DNA from 4 places in the Bacillus paralicheniformis genome. Region 1 is predicted to be linked to each of the others. Evidence: riboswitches for the same ligand, from Rfam matches in the RefSeq annotation. Region 1 holds a riboswitch; each other region holds the start of a gene.
What was found. A riboswitch is a leader RNA that binds a small molecule or an ion and turns the genes downstream of it on or off. The one in region 1 is predicted to bind S-adenosylmethionine.
Positions count from the first base shown of each region.

Region 2: it holds a riboswitch for S-adenosylmethionine, as region 1 does, so the genes downstream of both, CP943_RS09000 (YezD family protein) here and CP943_RS05410 (methionine ABC transporter ATP-binding protein) in region 1, are expected to answer to the same signal.
Region 3: it holds a riboswitch for S-adenosylmethionine, as region 1 does, so the genes downstream of both, CP943_RS07080 (methionine biosynthesis PLP-dependent protein) here and CP943_RS05410 (methionine ABC transporter ATP-binding protein) in region 1, are expected to answer to the same signal.
Region 4: it holds a riboswitch for S-adenosylmethionine, as region 1 does, so the genes downstream of both, CP943_RS16495 (MetQ/NlpA family ABC transporter substrate-binding protein) here and CP943_RS05410 (methionine ABC transporter ATP-binding protein) in region 1, are expected to answer to the same signal.

Region 1 covers NZ_CP023665.1:1,058,090-1,062,828, forward strand. The annotation lists gene CP943_RS05395 (ABC transporter ATP-binding protein) at 1-221, shown strand, start outside; gene CP943_RS05400 (ABC transporter permease) at 214-1,155, shown strand; gene cspB (cold shock-like protein CspB) at 1,272-1,472, opposite strand; SAM riboswitch class I at 1,776-1,889, shown strand; gene CP943_RS05410 (methionine ABC transporter ATP-binding protein) at 1,989-2,990, shown strand; gene CP943_RS05415 (methionine ABC transporter permease) at 2,993-3,643, shown strand; gene CP943_RS05420 (MetQ/NlpA family ABC transporter substrate-binding protein) at 3,665-4,483, shown strand; gene CP943_RS05425 (L-cystine transporter) at 4,610-4,739, shown strand, end outside.
Region 2 covers NZ_CP023665.1:1,755,215-1,759,953, forward strand. The annotation lists gene CP943_RS08980 (dihydroorotate dehydrogenase electron transfer subunit) at 1-704, shown strand, start outside; gene CP943_RS08985 (dihydroorotate dehydrogenase) at 704-1,639, shown strand; gene pyrF (orotidine-5'-phosphate decarboxylase) at 1,608-2,327, shown strand; gene pyrE (orotate phosphoribosyltransferase) at 2,324-2,953, shown strand; SAM riboswitch class I at 3,117-3,223, shown strand; gene CP943_RS09000 (YezD family protein) at 3,326-3,442, shown strand; gene CP943_RS09005 (phosphoadenylyl-sulfate reductase) at 3,528-4,229, shown strand; gene CP943_RS09010 (sulfate permease) at 4,241-4,739, shown strand, end outside.
Region 3 covers NZ_CP023665.1:1,389,262-1,394,000, forward strand. The annotation lists gene CP943_RS07070 (DinB family protein) at 1-61, opposite strand, end outside; gene CP943_RS07075 (helix-turn-helix transcriptional regulator) at 143-1,090, opposite strand; SAM riboswitch class I at 1,218-1,334, shown strand; gene CP943_RS07080 (methionine biosynthesis PLP-dependent protein) at 1,400-2,524, shown strand; gene metC (cystathionine beta-lyase) at 2,514-3,689, shown strand; gene CP943_RS07090 (DUF819 family protein) at 3,734-4,739, opposite strand, start outside.
Region 4 covers NZ_CP023665.1:3,246,668-3,251,406, reverse strand. The annotation lists gene CP943_RS16510 (ABC transporter ATP-binding protein) at 1-252, shown strand, start outside; gene CP943_RS16505 (ABC transporter permease) at 242-1,573, shown strand; gene CP943_RS16500 (sunset domain-containing protein) at 1,602-2,282, opposite strand; SAM riboswitch class I at 2,414-2,521, shown strand; gene CP943_RS16495 (MetQ/NlpA family ABC transporter substrate-binding protein) at 2,578-3,402, shown strand; gene CP943_RS16490 (MDR family MFS transporter) at 3,523-4,704, shown strand.

The DNA.
Region 1 (4,739 bases):
ATCAGGCTCTGATGCGGGAAGCGGCTGCCTTCAAAAAGATGAAGGTTGACGAAGCGGATGGCGGGATAGAGCTCAGCCTTCAAAAGGATGAAGTGCCTGATTTGATCAAACACTTGTCAGACAACGGTGTCCGCCTATATGAAGTGAAGGCTGTGAACAAATCGCTGGAAGACCGGTTCCTGGAAATCACCGCAGAGAAGGAGGAAGCTCAGCATGTTTAATCTCATCGTAAATGAATGGATCAAAATTTTTAATCGAAAAGGCACATATGTCATGATTGCGATTTTGCTGTTATCTGCCATCGGGCTGGGCGTTCTCACAAAGACGATCGGAGAGACAGACCAAAACCCGGACTGGAAAAAAGAATTGATGCAGGAAAATAAAGATATGAAAGAACAACTTAAAGGGGTCAATAATCCGGCACTTGAAAAAAGCTATGAACGGTTGACCGCCATTAATGAGTATCGAATCAAGCACGATTTGCCGGAAGACGGGGACTATTCGGCCCTGTCGTTCATCAGCGACGCGAGCAGCACCATTCCTCTCCTCGGTCTGTTTGTGATCACGGTGGCTGCGGGAATCGTTGCGAATGAATTCAACTGGGGAACGGTGAAGCTGCTTGTCATCAGGCCGATCAGCCGCTTTAAAATTTTGCTGGCAAAATATTTTACAGTTCTGCTTTTTGCATTGGCTTTGCTTTTCATTCTGTTCGCAAGCGCGGGTATCACAGGCATTGCTTTATTCGGGGCAGGCGACGGCAGCCAGGTTCACTTGGCGTACGCCGATGGAACAGTTGAAGAAAAAAGCCTGCTGCTGCACTTGGCCGGCAGCTATTTGCTGAATTCAATCTCGCTTTTGATGATGGCGACAATGGCCTTTATGATTTCAGCTGTTTTCAGAAACAGCTCGCTTGCCGTAGGTATTTCAATTTTCCTTTTGGCAATGGGCGGAACGGTGACAAACTTGCTCGCAACGAAATTTGATTGGGTGAAATACATCTTATTTGCCAACACTGATCTCACTCAATACTTTGACGGATCTCCGCTTGTTTCAGACATGACGCTGGGATTCTCGATTGTGGTGCTGGCTGTCTATTTTATCGTTTTTCATGTGCTCGCCTTTGGTGCATTCACAAAAAGAGACATCGCTTCATAAGCGGTTTTCGCAAAAAAAGCCTGACGCCGGTTTTCCGGGCGTCAGGCTTTTTTTAAATATAAAAAGACTGCTGACATTCGGTCAGCAGTCCTGTATGAAGATCAGCGGTTCACAGCTTACGCTTTTGTTACGTTAGCAGCTTGTGGTCCGCGGTTTCCTTCAACGATTTCGAAAGATACAGATTGGCCTTCTTCCAAAGTTTTGAAGCCTTCGCCTTGAATAGCAGAGAAATGAACGAATACATCGTCTTGTCCTTCAACTTCGATGAATCCGAAACCTTTTTCAGAGTTAAACCATTTTACTTTACCTTCTAGCATGAAATTTCCTCCTAAAGCGATAACGCTTAAATTCACTATTCTTGCTCTAAAACAAACTTCCAAGACGAAAACTCTTACAAAACTTTCTTCTTAAAGATAGTTCGAACAAAAATAATTACCTTTACTTTACCAGTGTTTAAGCGAAATTACAACTGCTAAACACAATTTTTTTAAAAAAAGTGAAATTTAATAATCAGGGCGAAAAATAAAGCATTAAAAAGCGGGTTTTTGAAATTTTCACAATTCTGATTGACAACATTTCAAAGAAGCTGTAAAGTTAGGTAAAACTTCATGCATCAACACTTCTTATTTAGAGAGGCGGAGGGAATTGGCCCTATGAAGCCTCGGCAGCGGGTTCTGCATACAGCAGAATACTGTGCCACATCCAACAAGCCGTACGGGCTTGGAAGATAAGAAGAGAGCGGACCACTCTATTTACTTCGTGTCGTCTAAGGCTTCTTCTTATTTTTTAAGAGGGAGCCTTTTTTGTTAGCCAAAAAGAGGAGGAAGATCATCATGATTACATTTGAAGGCGTTGAAAAGGTCTATGAAAGCGGCGGACAGAAGGTTCATGCGCTCAATGGAATCGACCTTCATGTAGATAAAGGGGAAATATACGGCGTCATCGGATTCAGCGGCGCAGGGAAAAGCACGCTGATCCGCTGTGTGAACTTCCTTGAAAAACCGACGGCCGGAAAGGTATTCGTCGGCGGAAGAGACTTAATGTCTCTGTCGAAAGCTGAGATTCGAGCTGTTAAAAGGAAGATCGGCATGGTATTTCAGCATTTTAACCTGTTAAATTCAAAGACGATTTTCGCTAATGTCGCTGAGCCGCTCGCGCTTGTCAAAACACCGAAAGCCGAAATCAAGCAAAAAGTGACGGAACTGCTCCATTTTGTCGGACTTGAGGATAAAGCCCGCGATTATCCGGATCAGCTGTCGGGCGGCCAAAAGCAGCGCGTCGGCATTGCCCGGGCGCTGGCGACAAATCCGGAGGTTCTGCTCTGTGATGAAGCGACATCCGCGCTTGACCCGCAGACGACCGGCGATATTTTGAAGCTGCTGAAGCGCGTCAACGAACAATATAACATCACGATTTTGTTGATCACTCATGAAATGAATGTGGCAAAAGAAATCTGCGACAAAGTCGCGGTCATTGAAAAAGGAAGGATCATTGAATCAGGCAGCGTGTTTGACGTGTTTTCCGCGCCGGAAACCGAAACGGCCAAAAGCTTTGTCAAATCAGCCATCGACCACGAGATACCTGAATCGATTCAAAAATTAAATGTGAAGCATCTCTACCAGCTTCAATTTGTCGGCGAATCTTCCGGGAAGCCATTTCTTTCGCAAGTGGCAAAGCGGTTTGACGTAGAAGTCAACATTCTGCACGGAACGATTACAGAGCTTCAGGGAATTCCGTTTGGCAGTATGACGGTTGAACTGCAGGGGGAAGACGGTGAAATCGGGCGGGCGCTCGAATATATCCGCAGAGAAAACATTCGCATCAGGGAGGTATAAGCATGCTTGTTACATATGACCAAATCATTGACGCACTGGTTCAGACGATTCAAATGACGGTTTTCTCGCTTTTATTTTCAAGCGTGATCGGCATTCCGCTCGGCATTTTGCTGGTTGTCACAAGGAAGGGGCATCTGCTTGAAAATCCGGCAGTTTTTACGGTTGTCAATATGATCATTAACATTTTCCGTTCCGTTCCGTTTATCATCTTGATGGTTGCTTTAATTCCGGTGACAAGGCTGATTGTGGGGACGTCCATCGGCACATCGGCAGCGATTGTTCCCCTGACTTTTTATGCGGGGCCTTACATCGCAAGGCTCGTCGAGAACTCTCTGCTTGAAGTCGATCCGGGAGTCATTGAAGCCGCTGAAGCAATGGGAGCGACTCCGCGGCAGATCATCTTCCGGTTTCTGATTCCGGAAGCGCTCGGTTCGCTTGTGCTGAGTTTTACGGTGGCAACGGTCGGATTGGTCGGAGCGTCGGCGATGGCTGGTGCGATAGGCGCCGGCGGTCTTGGGGATTTGGCGATCACATACGGCTACCAAAGGTTTGACACGCTGACGATGATCATCACGGTTGCAATTCTCGTCATCGTTGTGCAGGGATTGCAGACATCCGGAAACGTTCTGTCCAAAAAATTGAGAAGAAGATAAATAGAGAGGGAGACAGCTATGATGAAAAAGTTCACATTTATTATCATTTTACTGCTGCTTGCGGGAGTGATCGCGGGGTGTGCGGCAGACTCTGATGCGAAAACCATTAAAATCGGCATCAGCGGAACGGATACAAGAATCTGGGACTTTGTGAAGAAAAAAGCCGAGAAAGAAGGCTTAAAGCTTGAAATCGTCAAATATTCTGATTATGTTCAGCCGAACCAGGCTTTGGCGGGCGGTGACATTGACGCCAATGCATTTCAGACGATATCTTACTTTAATGCATTCAAAAAGGAACGCAATCTTGAACTTTCGCCGATCGGCACAACGATCATCGCTCCGATGGGCATTTATTCCGAGAAGTATGATTCGCCTGACGATATACCAAACGGCGCGGAAATCGCTGTTCCGAGCGAAGCGACGAACATGGGCAGAGCCTTGCTCCTGTTGGAGTCCGCCGGCCTGCTTCAATTAAAGGACGGATTTGACGGAAACGGAACGCTTGATGCGATTAAAGAAAATCCTAAAAAACTCAAAATCACAACGGTGGCCGCAGAGCAAACGCCGCGCGTGCTTCCCGACGTCGCTGCATCTGTTATCAACAACGGCATAGCGGTTGACGCCGGCTTCCATCCTGTCAAAGATTCGATTAAACTGGAAGACGAAACAGCGACACCGTACATCAACATTATTGCGGCCAGAACAGAAGACCGGGACCGTGAAGATTTGAAAAAGATCGTTGAGCTGTACCAATCAGACGATACCGCTGAATTGATCAAAAAAGAGTTTGACGGTGCACAGCTGCCGACTTTTGTTCCACTGAAAGACATCGGCGAATAAAATGTCAGTCGCGCAATTGATTCCAGGGTCATATATTGAAATACATCGATAATTCCTACTTGACCAATCAGGTTTGTTGTACTATAGTTTTTAAATGTAAAAAATTCTGGGGGTGCTTTTGTTACCATGACATTATTTGTTGTTATTAATATTATCGTCATGCTCGGCCTGATGGCGCTCCTTTATATGATGCAAAAAAAACATGTTTCGTTTTCTAAGCGGGTATTTACCGCTCTGGGAATCGGCATTGTTTTTG
Region 2 (4,739 bases), 700 kb from region 1:
TGGAAGGGGAGATTGCCGAAGTTTGCGGCGCTCCCGGCCAGTTTCTTCACATCAAGGTCTCAGATTCCCTCACGCCGCTTTTGAGGCGGCCGATCAGCATCGCCGACATTAACAGAGCCGCCCGGCAGGTGACCATCATCTTTCGCAAGGATGGGGAAGGCACGAGTCTCCTGTCTTTAAAACAGGAAGGAGATCAGATCGATGTCCTTGGTCCGCTCGGCAACGGTTTTCCGGCTGAATCGCTTGAACCGGGGAAAACGGCTCTTCTTGTCGGAGGGGGGATCGGTGTTCCGCCGCTTTACGAGCTGAGCAAACAGCTGACAAATAGAGGGGTGCACGCGATCCATGTGTTAGGATTTGCTTCTGCAAAAGACGTCTTTTACGAACAGGAATTCAGCCGTTTCGGGCGTGTGTATGTGGCAACCGCAGACGGCACCCGCGGTTCAAAGGGATTTGTTACAGATGTCATTGAAAACGAGGGGCTTCAGTTTGACTGCATAATGGCCTGCGGACCGACGCCGATGCTGAAAGCTTTAAAACAGCGCTATCCGGATAAAGAGGTTTATCTGTCAATGGAAGAGCGCATGGGATGCGGGATCGGCGCTTGCTTTGCCTGTGTCTGCCATACGGAAGAAAGCGAAACATCTTATGTGAAGGTATGCCTTGATGGTCCTGTTTTCAAAGCCCAGGAGGTGCTGTTATGATGCTCGAAGTCAATTTGCCGGGCCTTCAATTGAAAAATCCGATCATGCCGGCTTCAGGCTGCTTCGGATTCGGGAGAGAATTTGCGAACTTTTACGATCTTTCACGTCTCGGTGCGATCATGATTAAAGCGACGACGAGCGAACCGCGCTTCGGGAATCCGACGCCGCGCGTCGCCGAGACGCAAGCCGGCATGCTTAATGCCATCGGTCTGCAAAATCCGGGTTTAGAGGCTGTCATGGAACACGAATTGCCGTGGCTCGAACAGTTCGATACACCGATTATCGCCAATGTCGCCGGCTCGCAGATCGACGATTATGTTGAAGTGGCTGAAGAAATCAGCAAAGCGCCGAATGTTCATGCGCTCGAGCTGAATATTTCCTGTCCTAACGTGAAAACGGGAGGGATCGCCTTCGGTACGCAGCCGGAAATGGCCAGTGAGCTGACGAAAGCGGTGAAAGAGGTTGCGAGCGTTCCCGTCTATGTGAAGCTGTCGCCGAATGTCGCGAATATTACCGACATCGCTCTTGCCATAGAAGAAGCGGGAGCGGACGGTTTGACGATGATCAACACCTTGATCGGGATGCGGCTCGACTTAAAAACGGGAAAGCCGATCTTGGCGAACAAAACCGGCGGATTATCAGGCCCTGCTGTTAAACCGGTGGCCATCAGAATGGTGCATGAAGTCAGCCAAAAAGTCAGCATTCCGATCATCGGCATGGGCGGTGTCCAGTCAGCGGAAGATGTGCTTGAGTTTTTGCTGGCGGGTGCGAGCGCAGTCGCCGTCGGCACCGCAAACTTTGTTAATCCGTTTGTTTGTCCCGAAATCATCGCCGATTTGCCGCGCGTTTTAGAAAAATACGGATACCGTTCGTTGAACGAGTGTATCGGAAGGAGCTGGAAGGATGAAACATACGCCGCCCATCATCGCGCTTGATTTTGCATCAGCACAGGAAACATATGCGTTTTTGGACCGGTTTCATGGAGAAGAGCTTTTCGTGAAGGTGGGCATGGAGCTTTTTTATCAGGAAGGGCCGGCCATCCTTGAAAAGTTACAGGAGCGCGGCTGCCGCATTTTCCTTGATCTAAAATGCCACGACATTCCAACGACCGTATACAAGGCGATGAAAAGGCTGGCGGGGTTTGGCGTCAGCCTTGTCAATGTGCACGCAGCAGGCGGAAAGCAAATGATGGAGTCGGCGCTTGAAGGCCTTGAAGCGGGGACTCCGGCAGGCCGAAAACGCCCTTCATTAATTGCTGTGACCCAGCTGACAAGCACGTCTTCAGTAATGCTTCAGCAAGAGCTGCTGATTGAAACGCCGCTTCTCGATACAGTTGTTCACTACAGCAAGTTGGCTAAAGAAAGCGGACTTGACGGTGTCGTCTGCTCCGTCCATGAAGCCGAACACATTTACCGGGCCGCGTCTTTAGATTTTCTGACCGTGACACCCGGAATTCGCATGGCGGATGACAAAAACAACGACCAGGTCCGGGTGGCGACGCCTGGCTACGCAAGGGAAAAAGGCGTGTCGGCGATCGTTGTCGGCCGTTCGATTACACAGGCGGAAGATCCTGTGTCAGCCTACAGAAGAATAGGACATGAGTGGGAGGGAACCAAGGCATGAAAACAGACATTGCAAACCATTTATTAAGAATCAAAGCGGTTTTCCTGCGCCCGAACGAGCCGTTTACATGGGCGAGCGGCATCTTGTCGCCCATCTACTGCGACAATCGTTTGACGCTTTCATATCCGGAAGTAAGGGATGATATAGCTTCAGGGCTTGCCGGACTGATTCAAGACAAGTTTCCCGGAGCCGAAATGATCGCCGGTACGGCAACTGCGGGAATCCCCCATGCCGCGCTTGCCGCCGACAGGCTGAGCCTGCCGATGTGCTACGTCAGAAGCAAACCGAAGGCGCACGGCAAAGGAAACCAAATTGAAGGCGCTGTTGTAAAAGGACAAAAAGTCGTTGTAATTGAAGATTTAATTTCAACGGGAGGAAGCGTCCTTGAAGCGGCAGCCGCTCTCACAGAGGCGGGATGTGAAGTGCTCGGTGTCGCCGCCATTTTCACTTACGGGCTTCCTAAAGCTGCCGCCGCCTTCAGCGAAGCGGGCGTTGAATACCGCACGCTGACTGATTACGATACATTGACAGAGGCTGCGCTTGCCGGCGGATATATCAGCGAACAGGATGCCGCCAAACTGAAAGAATGGAAGGCGGATCCTGAAAGCAAGTCTTGGATGGATTAATGAAAAAAGCCGTATTCTCCTAATGGGAGAACGGCTTTTTTTGCGTCTTTTTGCAGATTTAAAAATAGTAAAATCGGATTATTTTTATTTTTTATTAATCCTATAAAAAAAGTCGGGTTGACTTTTGTTCGAATTGTGCTAAAATTTTAAAATAACAAAAGCAAACTTATCAAGAGCGGTGGAGGGACTGGTCCGATGAAACCCGGCAACCTGCGTGTGAAGCGTAAGGTGCTACTTCCAGCAAAATGCCCTCATTTTGAGAGATAAGGAATAGCGGAGTTCCTCGTCTTTCTTTCAAATTTGGAAGAAAGATTTTAATTTTTAGGGGCAGAGGAGGAGCTAGAAGTGAAGACAGATGAACAGCTTGAAAAGGTGATCATCAAAATGAAAGACATGCTGAAAGACATGAATTACGGATCGATCACATTCGTTGTTCAGGACGGCAAAGTCATTCAAATCGAAAAAAATGAAAAAATAAGATTGAAATAGCTGACTAGACAAACTAGAGGCGGTTTTCACAGTTTTTTTCTGCTGGAAGCCGTTTTTTTGTTGGCGAAAAAAGGGGGAACCGAAAATTTTTACTTACAGCACATGGGAAGAACCAAATATCTCTTTTCAGGAAGATGACTCTTATAAAGGAGCGCTGTCCGTCTTGAAATGGGCGTACGGACATTACGGAAATCAGCTTGTATATGCGTGCAGCTTCGGAATTGAGGGAATCGTCCTGATCGATTTGATTTATAAGGTGAAAAAAGATGCGGTCATCGTTTTCCTTGATACGGGATTTCATTTTAAAGAAACGTATGAAACGATCGACGCTGTCAAAGAACGATATCCAGGCCTTCAGATTATCATGAAAACACCGGAGCTTACCGTCGAAGAGCAGGCGAAAGAATATGGGGACGAACTATGGAAGACCGCTCCGAATTCCTGCTGTGAAATGAGGAAGGTCATTCCTCTCCGCGAGACGCTTTCAGGCTACCCGGCGTGGCTGTCGGGCCTGCGCCGCGAGCAATCGCCCGGGCGGAGCAAAACGAATTTTTTGAACAAAGATGAAAAATTCAAGTCTATCAAAGTTTGTCCGCTCATTCATTGGACGTGGAAGGATATTTGGAGATATGTGACAAAGCACGATCTCCCGTATAATCCGCTTCATGATCAAGGCTACCCGAGCATCGGCTGCGCTCCGTGCACCTCTCCGGCCTTTACAATGGATGATCTTCGATCAGGCCGCTGGAACGGATCGGCTAAAACAGAATGCGGATTACACGAGTAAGGAGATGAGTCATGGAACTTGCCGCCATTTTATTTAGCATGTTTTTTGCGATGAATATCGGAGCGAGCGGTGCAGCTGCTTCAATGGGAATCGCCTATGGATCTGAAGCCGTCAAAAAGAAGTTTCACGCACTAATAATCTGTGCAGCAGGCGTTCTCTCGGGCGCCGTCATCGGCGGAGGAAACGTCGTGAAAACGATCAGCTCAGGCATCATTCCCGAACGGGTGATTTCGCTTGAAATCGTCTGCATTATTATCGGCTCGGCGGCACTGTCGCTCTTTATCGCAAATGTACTCGGCATCCCGCTTTCGACAAGTGAAGTGACGGTCGGATCTGTTGTCGGAGTAGGTGTTGCTTACCAGGTTTTATATGTGAAATCTTTGCTTGTCATCGTCTCATTTTGGGTCGTTGTACCAATCGTCGCTTTTACCTTTACATTTGCGATGGCAAACATCATGAAAAAAACGATCAAACGTCCAGCCTCGGGAAAGAAAGCAAAGGTTTTGGCGG
Region 3 (4,739 bases), 330 kb from region 1:
AGCGGATGCCCGTCTCCATCTCGTGGAACAAATCGCTCCGCAGGGCTTGAACTTGATTCATTTGCTTCATCCTTTCCATTTGGCATTATTCTAAAAGTATCACCTAATCCTGACAGGCTTTGTCACGATTCTAAAAAAAAAGTCAGTCGTACCTTGCTAAAATGTCAGAAGCCTTTCGTTTCAGCTGAAGCTTGATTTCCGCGGGTTCTTTGACAGTTGCCTCAGTGCCGAGGTTCCACAAAAGTTCCCCGAAATACTCAAGTTCTGGTCTGGGGAGGTTTGCATCGATCGCCCCCGTCCCGTCATCCCGCATGGTGAGGATCTTGAATAAGTCCACATCAGCCGCAGCCCGCCTGGCTCCTCTGCGTGTCAGTTCCGCTTGCAGCCGCACCGGTTCAGAGCACTCGCTCTCCGAATGTTTGATCCAGCTGAGAACCGATCGATAGGGAAGCTGGCGGGCCAGCGGGCTGGCCGCTTTTTCCGCCCGAAGGATGCGGTCGGCGCGGAACAGTCTGAACGCCTGCCTTTTAAAGCAATAGGCCGGACAGTACCAGAAGCCGTTCCAGCTGAACAAGCCGATGGGCTGGATGGATCTCTCCGCGCAATCGTCTGTTCCGTCATAAACGACCGTCAAAACGGATTGATTGATGGCTGCATCAAGAAGCGTTTCTAAATGTTCGGCGGCTTTTGGACGATGCGGATTCCAGAACACGATTCTGTCTTTCATCGCATCAATCCGCTCCTGTGTTTCCACGGGAAGGTGGCGGTAGAACTTTTTTAAAACCATCCGCGTTTCCGCATCAAAGGGAAGCGATCCGAAAAACTGCAGAGATTGATACGCGAAAAACATAGCCGCCGCCTCTGATTGTGTAAAAAAGAGCGGCGGAAGCACAGGTTCATTCAGCAAATAATAGCCTCCGTTCGCGCCTGTTTCAGAATAGATCGGGACGCCGAGCGCGCTCAGCTCGTCCAGATCGCGGAGAATCGTGCGGTAGGAAACCCCGAATTCTGCTGCGAGCTCCCCGGCCGTAAATTTTCGTTTTGTATGAACGGTCATCATCAATTCGATTAATCGCTCTGTTTTTGGCATCTGATTCCTCCGGTTCCGTCGTTTGGTTTCATCATACCATGTTCAATATGAGGAAAGATTTAAAAATGACCCTTGAAAAATGTCTTGACTTAGGTTAAAGTAAAGAACAATCAGAAAATTGAAGAGATTCTTATCACGAGAGGTGGAGGGACTGGCCCTTTGAAACCTCAGCAACCGGTCTGCACTGACGATGTCAGTGTACCAAGGTGCTAAATCCAGCAAGCAGATGCTTGGAAGATAAGAAGAAGCGCATAATCCCCCTTCTTCTTATGAAGAAGGGGTTTTTTATTTTTAAAAGGATGGTGTCATATGACTGAACATGTACAAACAACGCTGGCGCAAATCGGCAACCGCAGTGATGAAATAACGGGAACTGTCAATCCTCCCGTTTATTTCTCTTCTGCGTACAGGCACAAAGGGATCGGGGAATCCACAGGGTTTGATTACATTCGCACAAAAAATCCGACAAGACAGCTTGTTGAAGATGCAATCGCGAAACTCGAAGGGGGAACGCGCGGCTTTGCGTTCAGTTCCGGTATGGCTGCCATTCAGACGATCATGGCTCTGTTTCAAAGCGGGGATGAGCTCATCGTTTCGTCCGATTTATATGGGGGAACGTACCGCCTTTTTGAAAACGAATGGAAGAAATACGGACTTCGCTTTTTCTACGACGATTTTTCAGACGAAGACTGTATCAAGTCGAAAATCACGAACAATACAAAGGCACTGTTTGTAGAAACGCCGACAAATCCGCTCATGCAGGAAGCTGATATTCAAAAAATCGCGCAAATCGCCAAAGAGCACGACTTGCTGCTCATTGTTGACAATACGTTCTATACACCGGTTCTGCAAAAGCCGATTGAGCTCGGCGCTGATCTTGTCATTCACAGCGCGACGAAGTATTTGGGCGGTCATAACGATCTTTTGGCGGGGCTTGTCGTTGCAAAAGGCGAAGAGCTGTCTGAGGAAATGTTCCAGCACCAAAACGCCATCGGCGCGGTTTTATCGCCGTTCGATTCATGGCTCTTAATGAGAGGGATGAAGACGCTCGCTCTCAGGATGAGACAGCATCAGGAAAACGCGCGGGAACTTGCGGCCTTTTTGGAAGAGCAGGAGGAAATTGCCGATGTTCTTTATCCGGGAAAAGGCGGCATGCTGTCATTCCGCGTTCAAAAAGAAGAATGGGTTAATCCGTTGCTGAAAAATCTCAAGACGATCTGTTTCGCCGAAAGCCTCGGCGGAGTCGAAAGCTTCATCACCTATCCGGCGACACAGACCCATATGGATATCCCGGAAGACATCCGAATTGCAAACGGCGTCTGCAACAGACTTCTGCGCTTTTCAGTCGGAATCGAACACGTCTCCGATTTAAAGCAGGATCTAAAAGCTGCGCTGGAAAAAGTAAAAGGGGAGGCGGTTCCGCATGAGTCATGAAAACTGGACGCTTGAAACACGGCTTGTTCATAACCAAAATAAAACGGACGGAGCAACCGGAGCCGTCAGCGTGCCGATCCAGCACGCCTCAACCTTTCATCAAGGCTCTTTTGACAAATTCGGCGAATATGACTACAGCCGGTCAGGAACACCGACAAGAACGGCGCTTGAAGACACGATAGCCGAGCTTGAGGGAGGGACGAGGGGATTTGCTTTTTCATCCGGAATGGCCGCGATTTCCACCGCCTTTCTGCTTTTGTCAAAGGGCGATCACGTGCTTGTCACAAAAGATGTGTACGGCGGCACTTACCGGATGATTACGGAAGTGCTGAGCCGCTTCGGGATTGAACATACTTTCGTCGATATGACGGATTTAAATGAAATTGCTTTAAACATAAGGGAAAATACAAAAGTCATCTACCTTGAAACACCGTCAAATCCGACGCTCGGCATTACGGATATCAGAGGCGTCGTCAAGCTTGCCAAGGCGCACGGCTGTCTGACGTTTCTTGACAACACGTTTATGACCCCGGCGCTGCAGCGGCCGCTCGAGCTCGGCGTCGATGTTGTGCTACACAGCGCGACGAAGTTTTTAAGCGGACACAGCGACGTATTATCAGGACTTGCCGTTGTGAAAGACAAAAAGCTCGGGGAAGAACTTTATAAGCTGCAAAATTCGTTCGGCGCTGTTCTCGGCGTCCAAGACTGCTGGCTTGTGCTGAGAGGGCTGAAAACACTGCAGGTTCGGCTTGAAAAAGCATCTCGAACAGCTCAGCAGCTCGCTGAATTTTTTGAAAAGCATCCGGCCGTCAAACAAGTGTATTATCCGGGGCTGTCTTCGCATCCGGGTGCGTCAGTTCACAGGCACCAGTCATATGGCGCCGGCGCCGTCCTTTCGTTCGAGCTGGAGAATGCAGAAGCCGTGAAAAAGATTGTGGAACGCGTCTCTCTTCCGGTCTTTGCCGTCAGTCTCGGCGCTGTGGAGTCGATCCTTTCCTATCCGGCAAAAATGTCACACGCCGCTATGCCGAAAGAAGAGCGGGAAAAACGGGGGATTACCGACGGCCTTCTGCGGCTGAGCGTCGGTGTGGAACATGCCGATGATTTGCAGGCCGATTTTGCCCGTGCATTGGAAGCCGTATCCGGAGCGTTCGCCCGATCATAAAAGAAGCCGCAGACTCTTCAGGGAATCTGCGGCTTTTTTTGCGTTTAAACCAGGGTAGAAAACCATGTGCCCAAGAGGGTGCCGACATAATTGCCGATCAGATATCCGAACGTCCCGACCAGCATAACCGGAGCGACGAGGCTCTGCCAGCCTTTGGCGATCGCCATCGCCGCCGCTGTTGTCGGACCGCCGACAGATGCGTTGCAGGCCAAGAGAATTTCCTCGAGCCGAAAACGCAACAGCTTTCCTGCGGCAAGCGTTACGAGCAGGTTGGACATGGCAACCACAAACACAAATGCCAAAAGGAGCGGTGCGTTCATGAGAATGATCCGCAAGTCTGCCGGAATGCCGATCACCACAAAGAATAAGTAAATCAAATAAGTCCCGATTTCCTGTGTGCCGCGCAGCCGTTCAAAATAGCGGGGAAAGGCGATTGTCAGCAAAATTGTCAGCGTCGTCAGCTGCAGGAACTGGTCACCCAAGATAAAGGCAAGAAACTGAAACCCGCCGTCAGAAGAAAAACGCTCTTTGAAAAAGGCCGCTGTTTTTACAGACACAGCAACGATCGCGAAGGCGGTTCCGATGTTTAAAGCAATGTCCTGCAAGGACATCTCTTTTCTTTTCCAATAGGCTTCCGCCTGATTTTTGCTGCCGGCCGTCTCTTCAGGAACGCCAAAGCGCTTTTGAAACCATTTAAGCGCCGGTATCCCCATTAAAATGAAAAAAAGAAGAGCCATCATAAAATTATCCGCAACCACCGTCGATGATACATATTCACCGGGAGTTGAGAACTTCGCGGCCATCGCCGCAAAATTCACGCCTCCGCCGATATAAGAGGCACTGATCATCCCGCCGATTTTCTCAAGGTGCGGAATCTGCTGCTTAAACAGAAAAAAAGCAATCACGCTTCCGGCAGCAGTGCCCAGGGCGCTGATGCAAAAGATCATCAAAAGCCTGCCGCTTTCTTTCAGGATCTTCCGCACATTGATTTGAAAAAGCAGCAAAGGTATCGCAAGCGGAACAACATAGGACCACACCGCATCATAGACG
Region 4 (4,739 bases), 2.2 Mb from region 1:
CAGCAGCAGCGCGTCAGCATCGCCCGCGCTTTGATTTTGAATCCGTCAATCATTTTAGCCGACGAACCGACCGGAAGCCTCGATTCCGAAACAGAGCAGGAAATCCTCGAATTCATTCGGCAGCTGAACAGGGAGCGCGGTATTACATTCGTCATCATCACGCACGATGACGAGGTGGCATCGATCGCCAAAACGAAATTTCAGTTATCTGACGGCGTATTAGAGAAGGGGGAAGAGACTGTTGAAGTTTAAGGATCAGTTGAAGTTCATTAGAAGAAATATGAAGAAAAACCGCCTGCGTGTATTCATGACCATTCTCGCAACAACGGTGGCCTGCGCGTTTTTAATCGTGCTCGCATCGGTCGGATTCGGCCTGCAAAAATCGCTGACTGAACAGCTGATGAAAGAGCAAATCGTGACTGAGATAAATGTTGTCGGAAAAGAAGGGCAAAGCGATCAGAAAGTTCAAAAGAAAGACTTGAAAGAATTCGAAAATCGCAAAGATGTGTCCGCGATTATCGAGCGCACGCAGGTGTTCGCACCTGCTGAAGCAAAGTTGGGCAACAGGACAAACAATCAAATGTCGAATATCACGATTACTGACATGGCTGCTGAACAAAAAGCCAATATTAAACTCGATCGCGGCCGCGTAGCGAAAACACCGAATGAAATCGTCGTCGGCTACCATTTCGGGAAGAATCTCTGGACGAAAAAAGAAGCCCAAGATTATGAAAAGCAGATGGAAAATAATGCTGAGGAAGTAAAAGAACCAAAAGGATACGCAGAAGATATTCTCGGCAAAACAATTGAATTAAAGATCTCAAAAATGGATGAAAAAACAGGAGAAGAAGGGAAAGCGAAAACATATGATCTGAAAGTTGTCGGAGTTACGAAAAAACCTTCTTATGAATGGGCAAGCGATTCAACAGTCTATGTCAGCAACGACATGCAAAAAGACATCACCGGATTTCTGAAGGCGGACAAAGACAGCGGCACGATCGAAAAAAAGCTTTCGGTTTACGCGGATAACTTTGAACATGTCGGACAGCTGACAACAGATTTGGAGGATGAAGGCTACTACGTCGATTCAATAACGAAAAAACTCGAAAGCATTAATCTTTTTTTCATGGCTTTTAAAATCGGTCTGATCTTCGTCGGAGTCATTGCCGTCTTGATTTCAGCGATCGGCATTTTCAACACGATGACAATGGCGGTTACAGAGCGGACGCAGGAGATCGGCATTATGAAAGCGATCGGGGCAAGCCCGAACGTGATCAGGAAAATGTTTCTGCTGGAAAGCGCCTATATCGGTATCTTAGGATCTGTTTTAGGTGTTATCATTTCATACGGTGTCAGCTTTTTAGTGAACAAGATTATACCACCTATTTTATCATCGGTTTCAGAAGGAGGAGCGAGTGCGGCAGACTTCAGCATCACCTTCTCGTACATTCCGGTCAGTCTTGTCCTTATCGCGACCTTGATCAGTGCAGGCGTCGCCATTCTTTCAGGCCTGAACCCGGCCATTAAAGCGACAAGAACGAACGTGCTGACAGCATTAAGAAGAGAGCTTTAAGAAAAAAGCCGGCGGTATGCCGGCTTTTTTAACGTTTCGGAGGTCTGTACCCCGCATCACGCGCCTCCTGTTCTGTGCAGAACCAGCGGGCGACGTTTTTCGTGCGGTCATAATATGTACTTCCTGGTGTATGATAAATATGGTTGACGCTTCCTTTGATTTTGCACTCTTGTTTGCTTTCACCGCTGTTTTTCTTAGGGGAGGGCGCGCTGTGTGACGTTCCGGCCTGAGCGGTGGCGTTCTTTTCTTTTACAGTGGCTTCGGCACTGCCGCTTTTTTCTTCAGCCTTAGCCAGTTTTTCTGACAGCGATTTTGTTTTTTTCGTAAGCGAGTCTTTTTCTTTTGTCAGTTTTTCATTTTCTTTTTTTAATGTGTCATTCTCCGTTTTGGCTGCCTTCAGTTTTTCGTTTGCTTGATTGAGCTGCTGCTTTAATGCGGTTTGCTCCTTTTGTACAGCGCTGTGTTCAGTTTTCAGTTCCTGAAGCTCGGTTGTCAGGTCCTCTGTTTTTGTCTCATTTACGGCATATGTTTCCTCACTGTAATAAGGCGCAGAGATGATCAGGAGGAGAAGTCCGCCTGCAAAACAAGGATAAAAGAGTTTTCTGGAAAACCTTTTGCCTGGAGAAAAGATTCTTCTGATCAAATGAAATACAAGGTAGCAGATGGAAAAAATAAAGGATAAAAACCCGATCAGCATGATAGATTCCATGATTCGTCTCCTTTCGTGTTTGATAACTATATTTTAGCTTAAAAAGAAAAAAATGTTTATACCAAAAAACTTCTTGCAAATCTAAATATTCAAACGTAAAATAAAGAAATCATTTAAAAAACTGAATATGCAGCTTATAAAGAGAGATGGAGGGACTGGCCCGGCGAAATCTCAGCAACCTGCAGCAGAGCAAGGTGCTAAATCCAGCAGAATGTCAGGCGCATTCTGAAAGATAAGTTGAACAACTCTTTCAGGCGCTGAAAGAGTTTTTTTTATTTTGGAGGAGGAGATATACATGAACAAGATATTAAAATGGACTTCCGTGCTGGGACTGGCCTTGAGCATGGCGCTTCTGACCGCATGCGGAAACAATGCCGAAAGCGATGGTAAAACGATCAAAATAGGCGCTACTGCAGGACCGTATTACGATATGGTCAAAAAAGCGATTCAGCCTGAACTTGAGAAAAAAGGCTACAAAGTTGAAGTGGTCGAATTCACCGACTATGTACAGCCGAACACGGCGTTAAGCGAAGGCGAACTCGACGCCAATTTGTTTCAACATGAGGTTTTTATGAAATCATACAATCAAGAAAACAATAAACATCTTGCTGCACTCATTTCTGTGCCGACCGCTCCGATGGGTCTCTATTCTGCCAAATATAACGACTTGAACGATGTCAAAAACGGGGCGGAAGTGGCTGTTCCAAACGATCCGGCCAATGCCGCCAGGGCATTTTTAACGCTCCAGGATCAGGGGCTGATTCGGCTGAAAAGCGATGTCGACACATTGAAAGCCTCTGTGCAGGATATTGCGGAAAATCCGAAAAAGCTGACATTTAAACAGCTTGAATCTGCCAATCTTCCAAGAGCGGTCGATGACCTGGATATCGCGGCTGTCCCGGGTAATTTCGCTCTCTCCGCTAATATGAAGTTGCAGGACGCGCTGGCGCTTGAGAACATGCCTGACCGCTACCGCAATCAAGTGGTAGTGGATGAAAAAAACAAAGACAAGCCATTCGCCAAAGATCTCAAAGAAGCGGTAAAATCCAAAGCTTTCGAAGATGCGATCGATCGGGAATTCGCCGGTTTCGGAAAGCCAAAATGGATGACGCAATCATAAAAAAATTCCCCCTTTAAAAAGGGGGTTTTTTATGTTGAAAATCGAAATCGTGTCAATTGAAAAAAATGGGCAAAACGAATAGAATCTAGAGGGAATGCTAAAGAGAAAGAAGGAAACGCTATGCCGCGCACATTATGGCTTTTGGTCATCGGAATGTTTATCAATGTCACAGGGGCATCTTTTTTATGGCCGCTGAATACCATCTATATCCATCAGCATTTGGGAAAGTCGCTGACAGCGGCCGGATTTGTGCTGATGCTGAACTCAGGGGCAAATGTGCTGGGCAACCTGTTCGGAGGATATTTATTCGATAAAATCGGCGGATTTAAAACGGTCGTACTTGGAATTGTGATCACGTTTGCGAGCCTTTCAGGCCTCGTCTTTTTTCATGAGTGGTTCCAATACATTCTTTTCTTAACATTGGCCGGTTTTGGATCAGGGATCGTGTTTCCGGCATGCTATGCAATGGCCGGCTCGGTTTGGCCGGAAGGCGGCAGAAAGCCGTTCAATGCTGTATACGTGGCGCAAAATGCAGGGGTGGCAGTTGGTTCAGCGCTCGGCGGAATTGTCGCGTCTTTTTCATTTACGTATGTTTTTCTGGCGAATGCGATGCTATATGCCGTCTTTTTCTTGATTGCGATTTTCGGATTTAGACGCATCCGGTCTGAAAAAGCCATGCAGTCTTCTGTTTTGGATCATGCCGATTCAGTCAGCGGGAAATCTAGATTCTCCGCGCTTTTGGTTATATGTACGGGCTACCTGCTCGGCTGGGTCGCTTATTCGCAATGGTCCTCGACCATCGCTTCACACACCCAGGAGCTGGGGATATCTCTTGGGCAGTACAGCGTACTTTGGACAGTGAACGGGGCGCTCATTGTTTTCGGTCAGCCGCTGATCGGTTTTTTTGTGAAACGGTTTGCCGAATCGCTGAAAAACCAAATCGTCATCGGATTTGTCATTTTTATGATGGCATACGGAATTTTGTTTGGCGCTGAACGGTTTCCGGCGTTTCTTGCCGCGATGGTTGTGCTAACCATTGGCGAAATGCTTGTATGGCCGGCTGTGCCGACAATCGCCAACCGTCTCGCTCCGAGGGGAAAAGAAGGGTTTTATCAAGGGTTTGTCAACAGTATGGCGACCGGCGGAAGAATGATCGGGCCGCTTTTTGGCGGAATGCTGGTTGATTATTTCAATATGCAGCTTTTGCTCGCGGTTCTGCTCGTATTGCTGCTGTTCGCAATAGGAACGGCGTTTTTATACGACAGGAAGGAAAAGCAGCTCTCCGCTCAATCAGATGCATAAGTGTTATAGAAAAAATAGGTAATTGTAATTATATG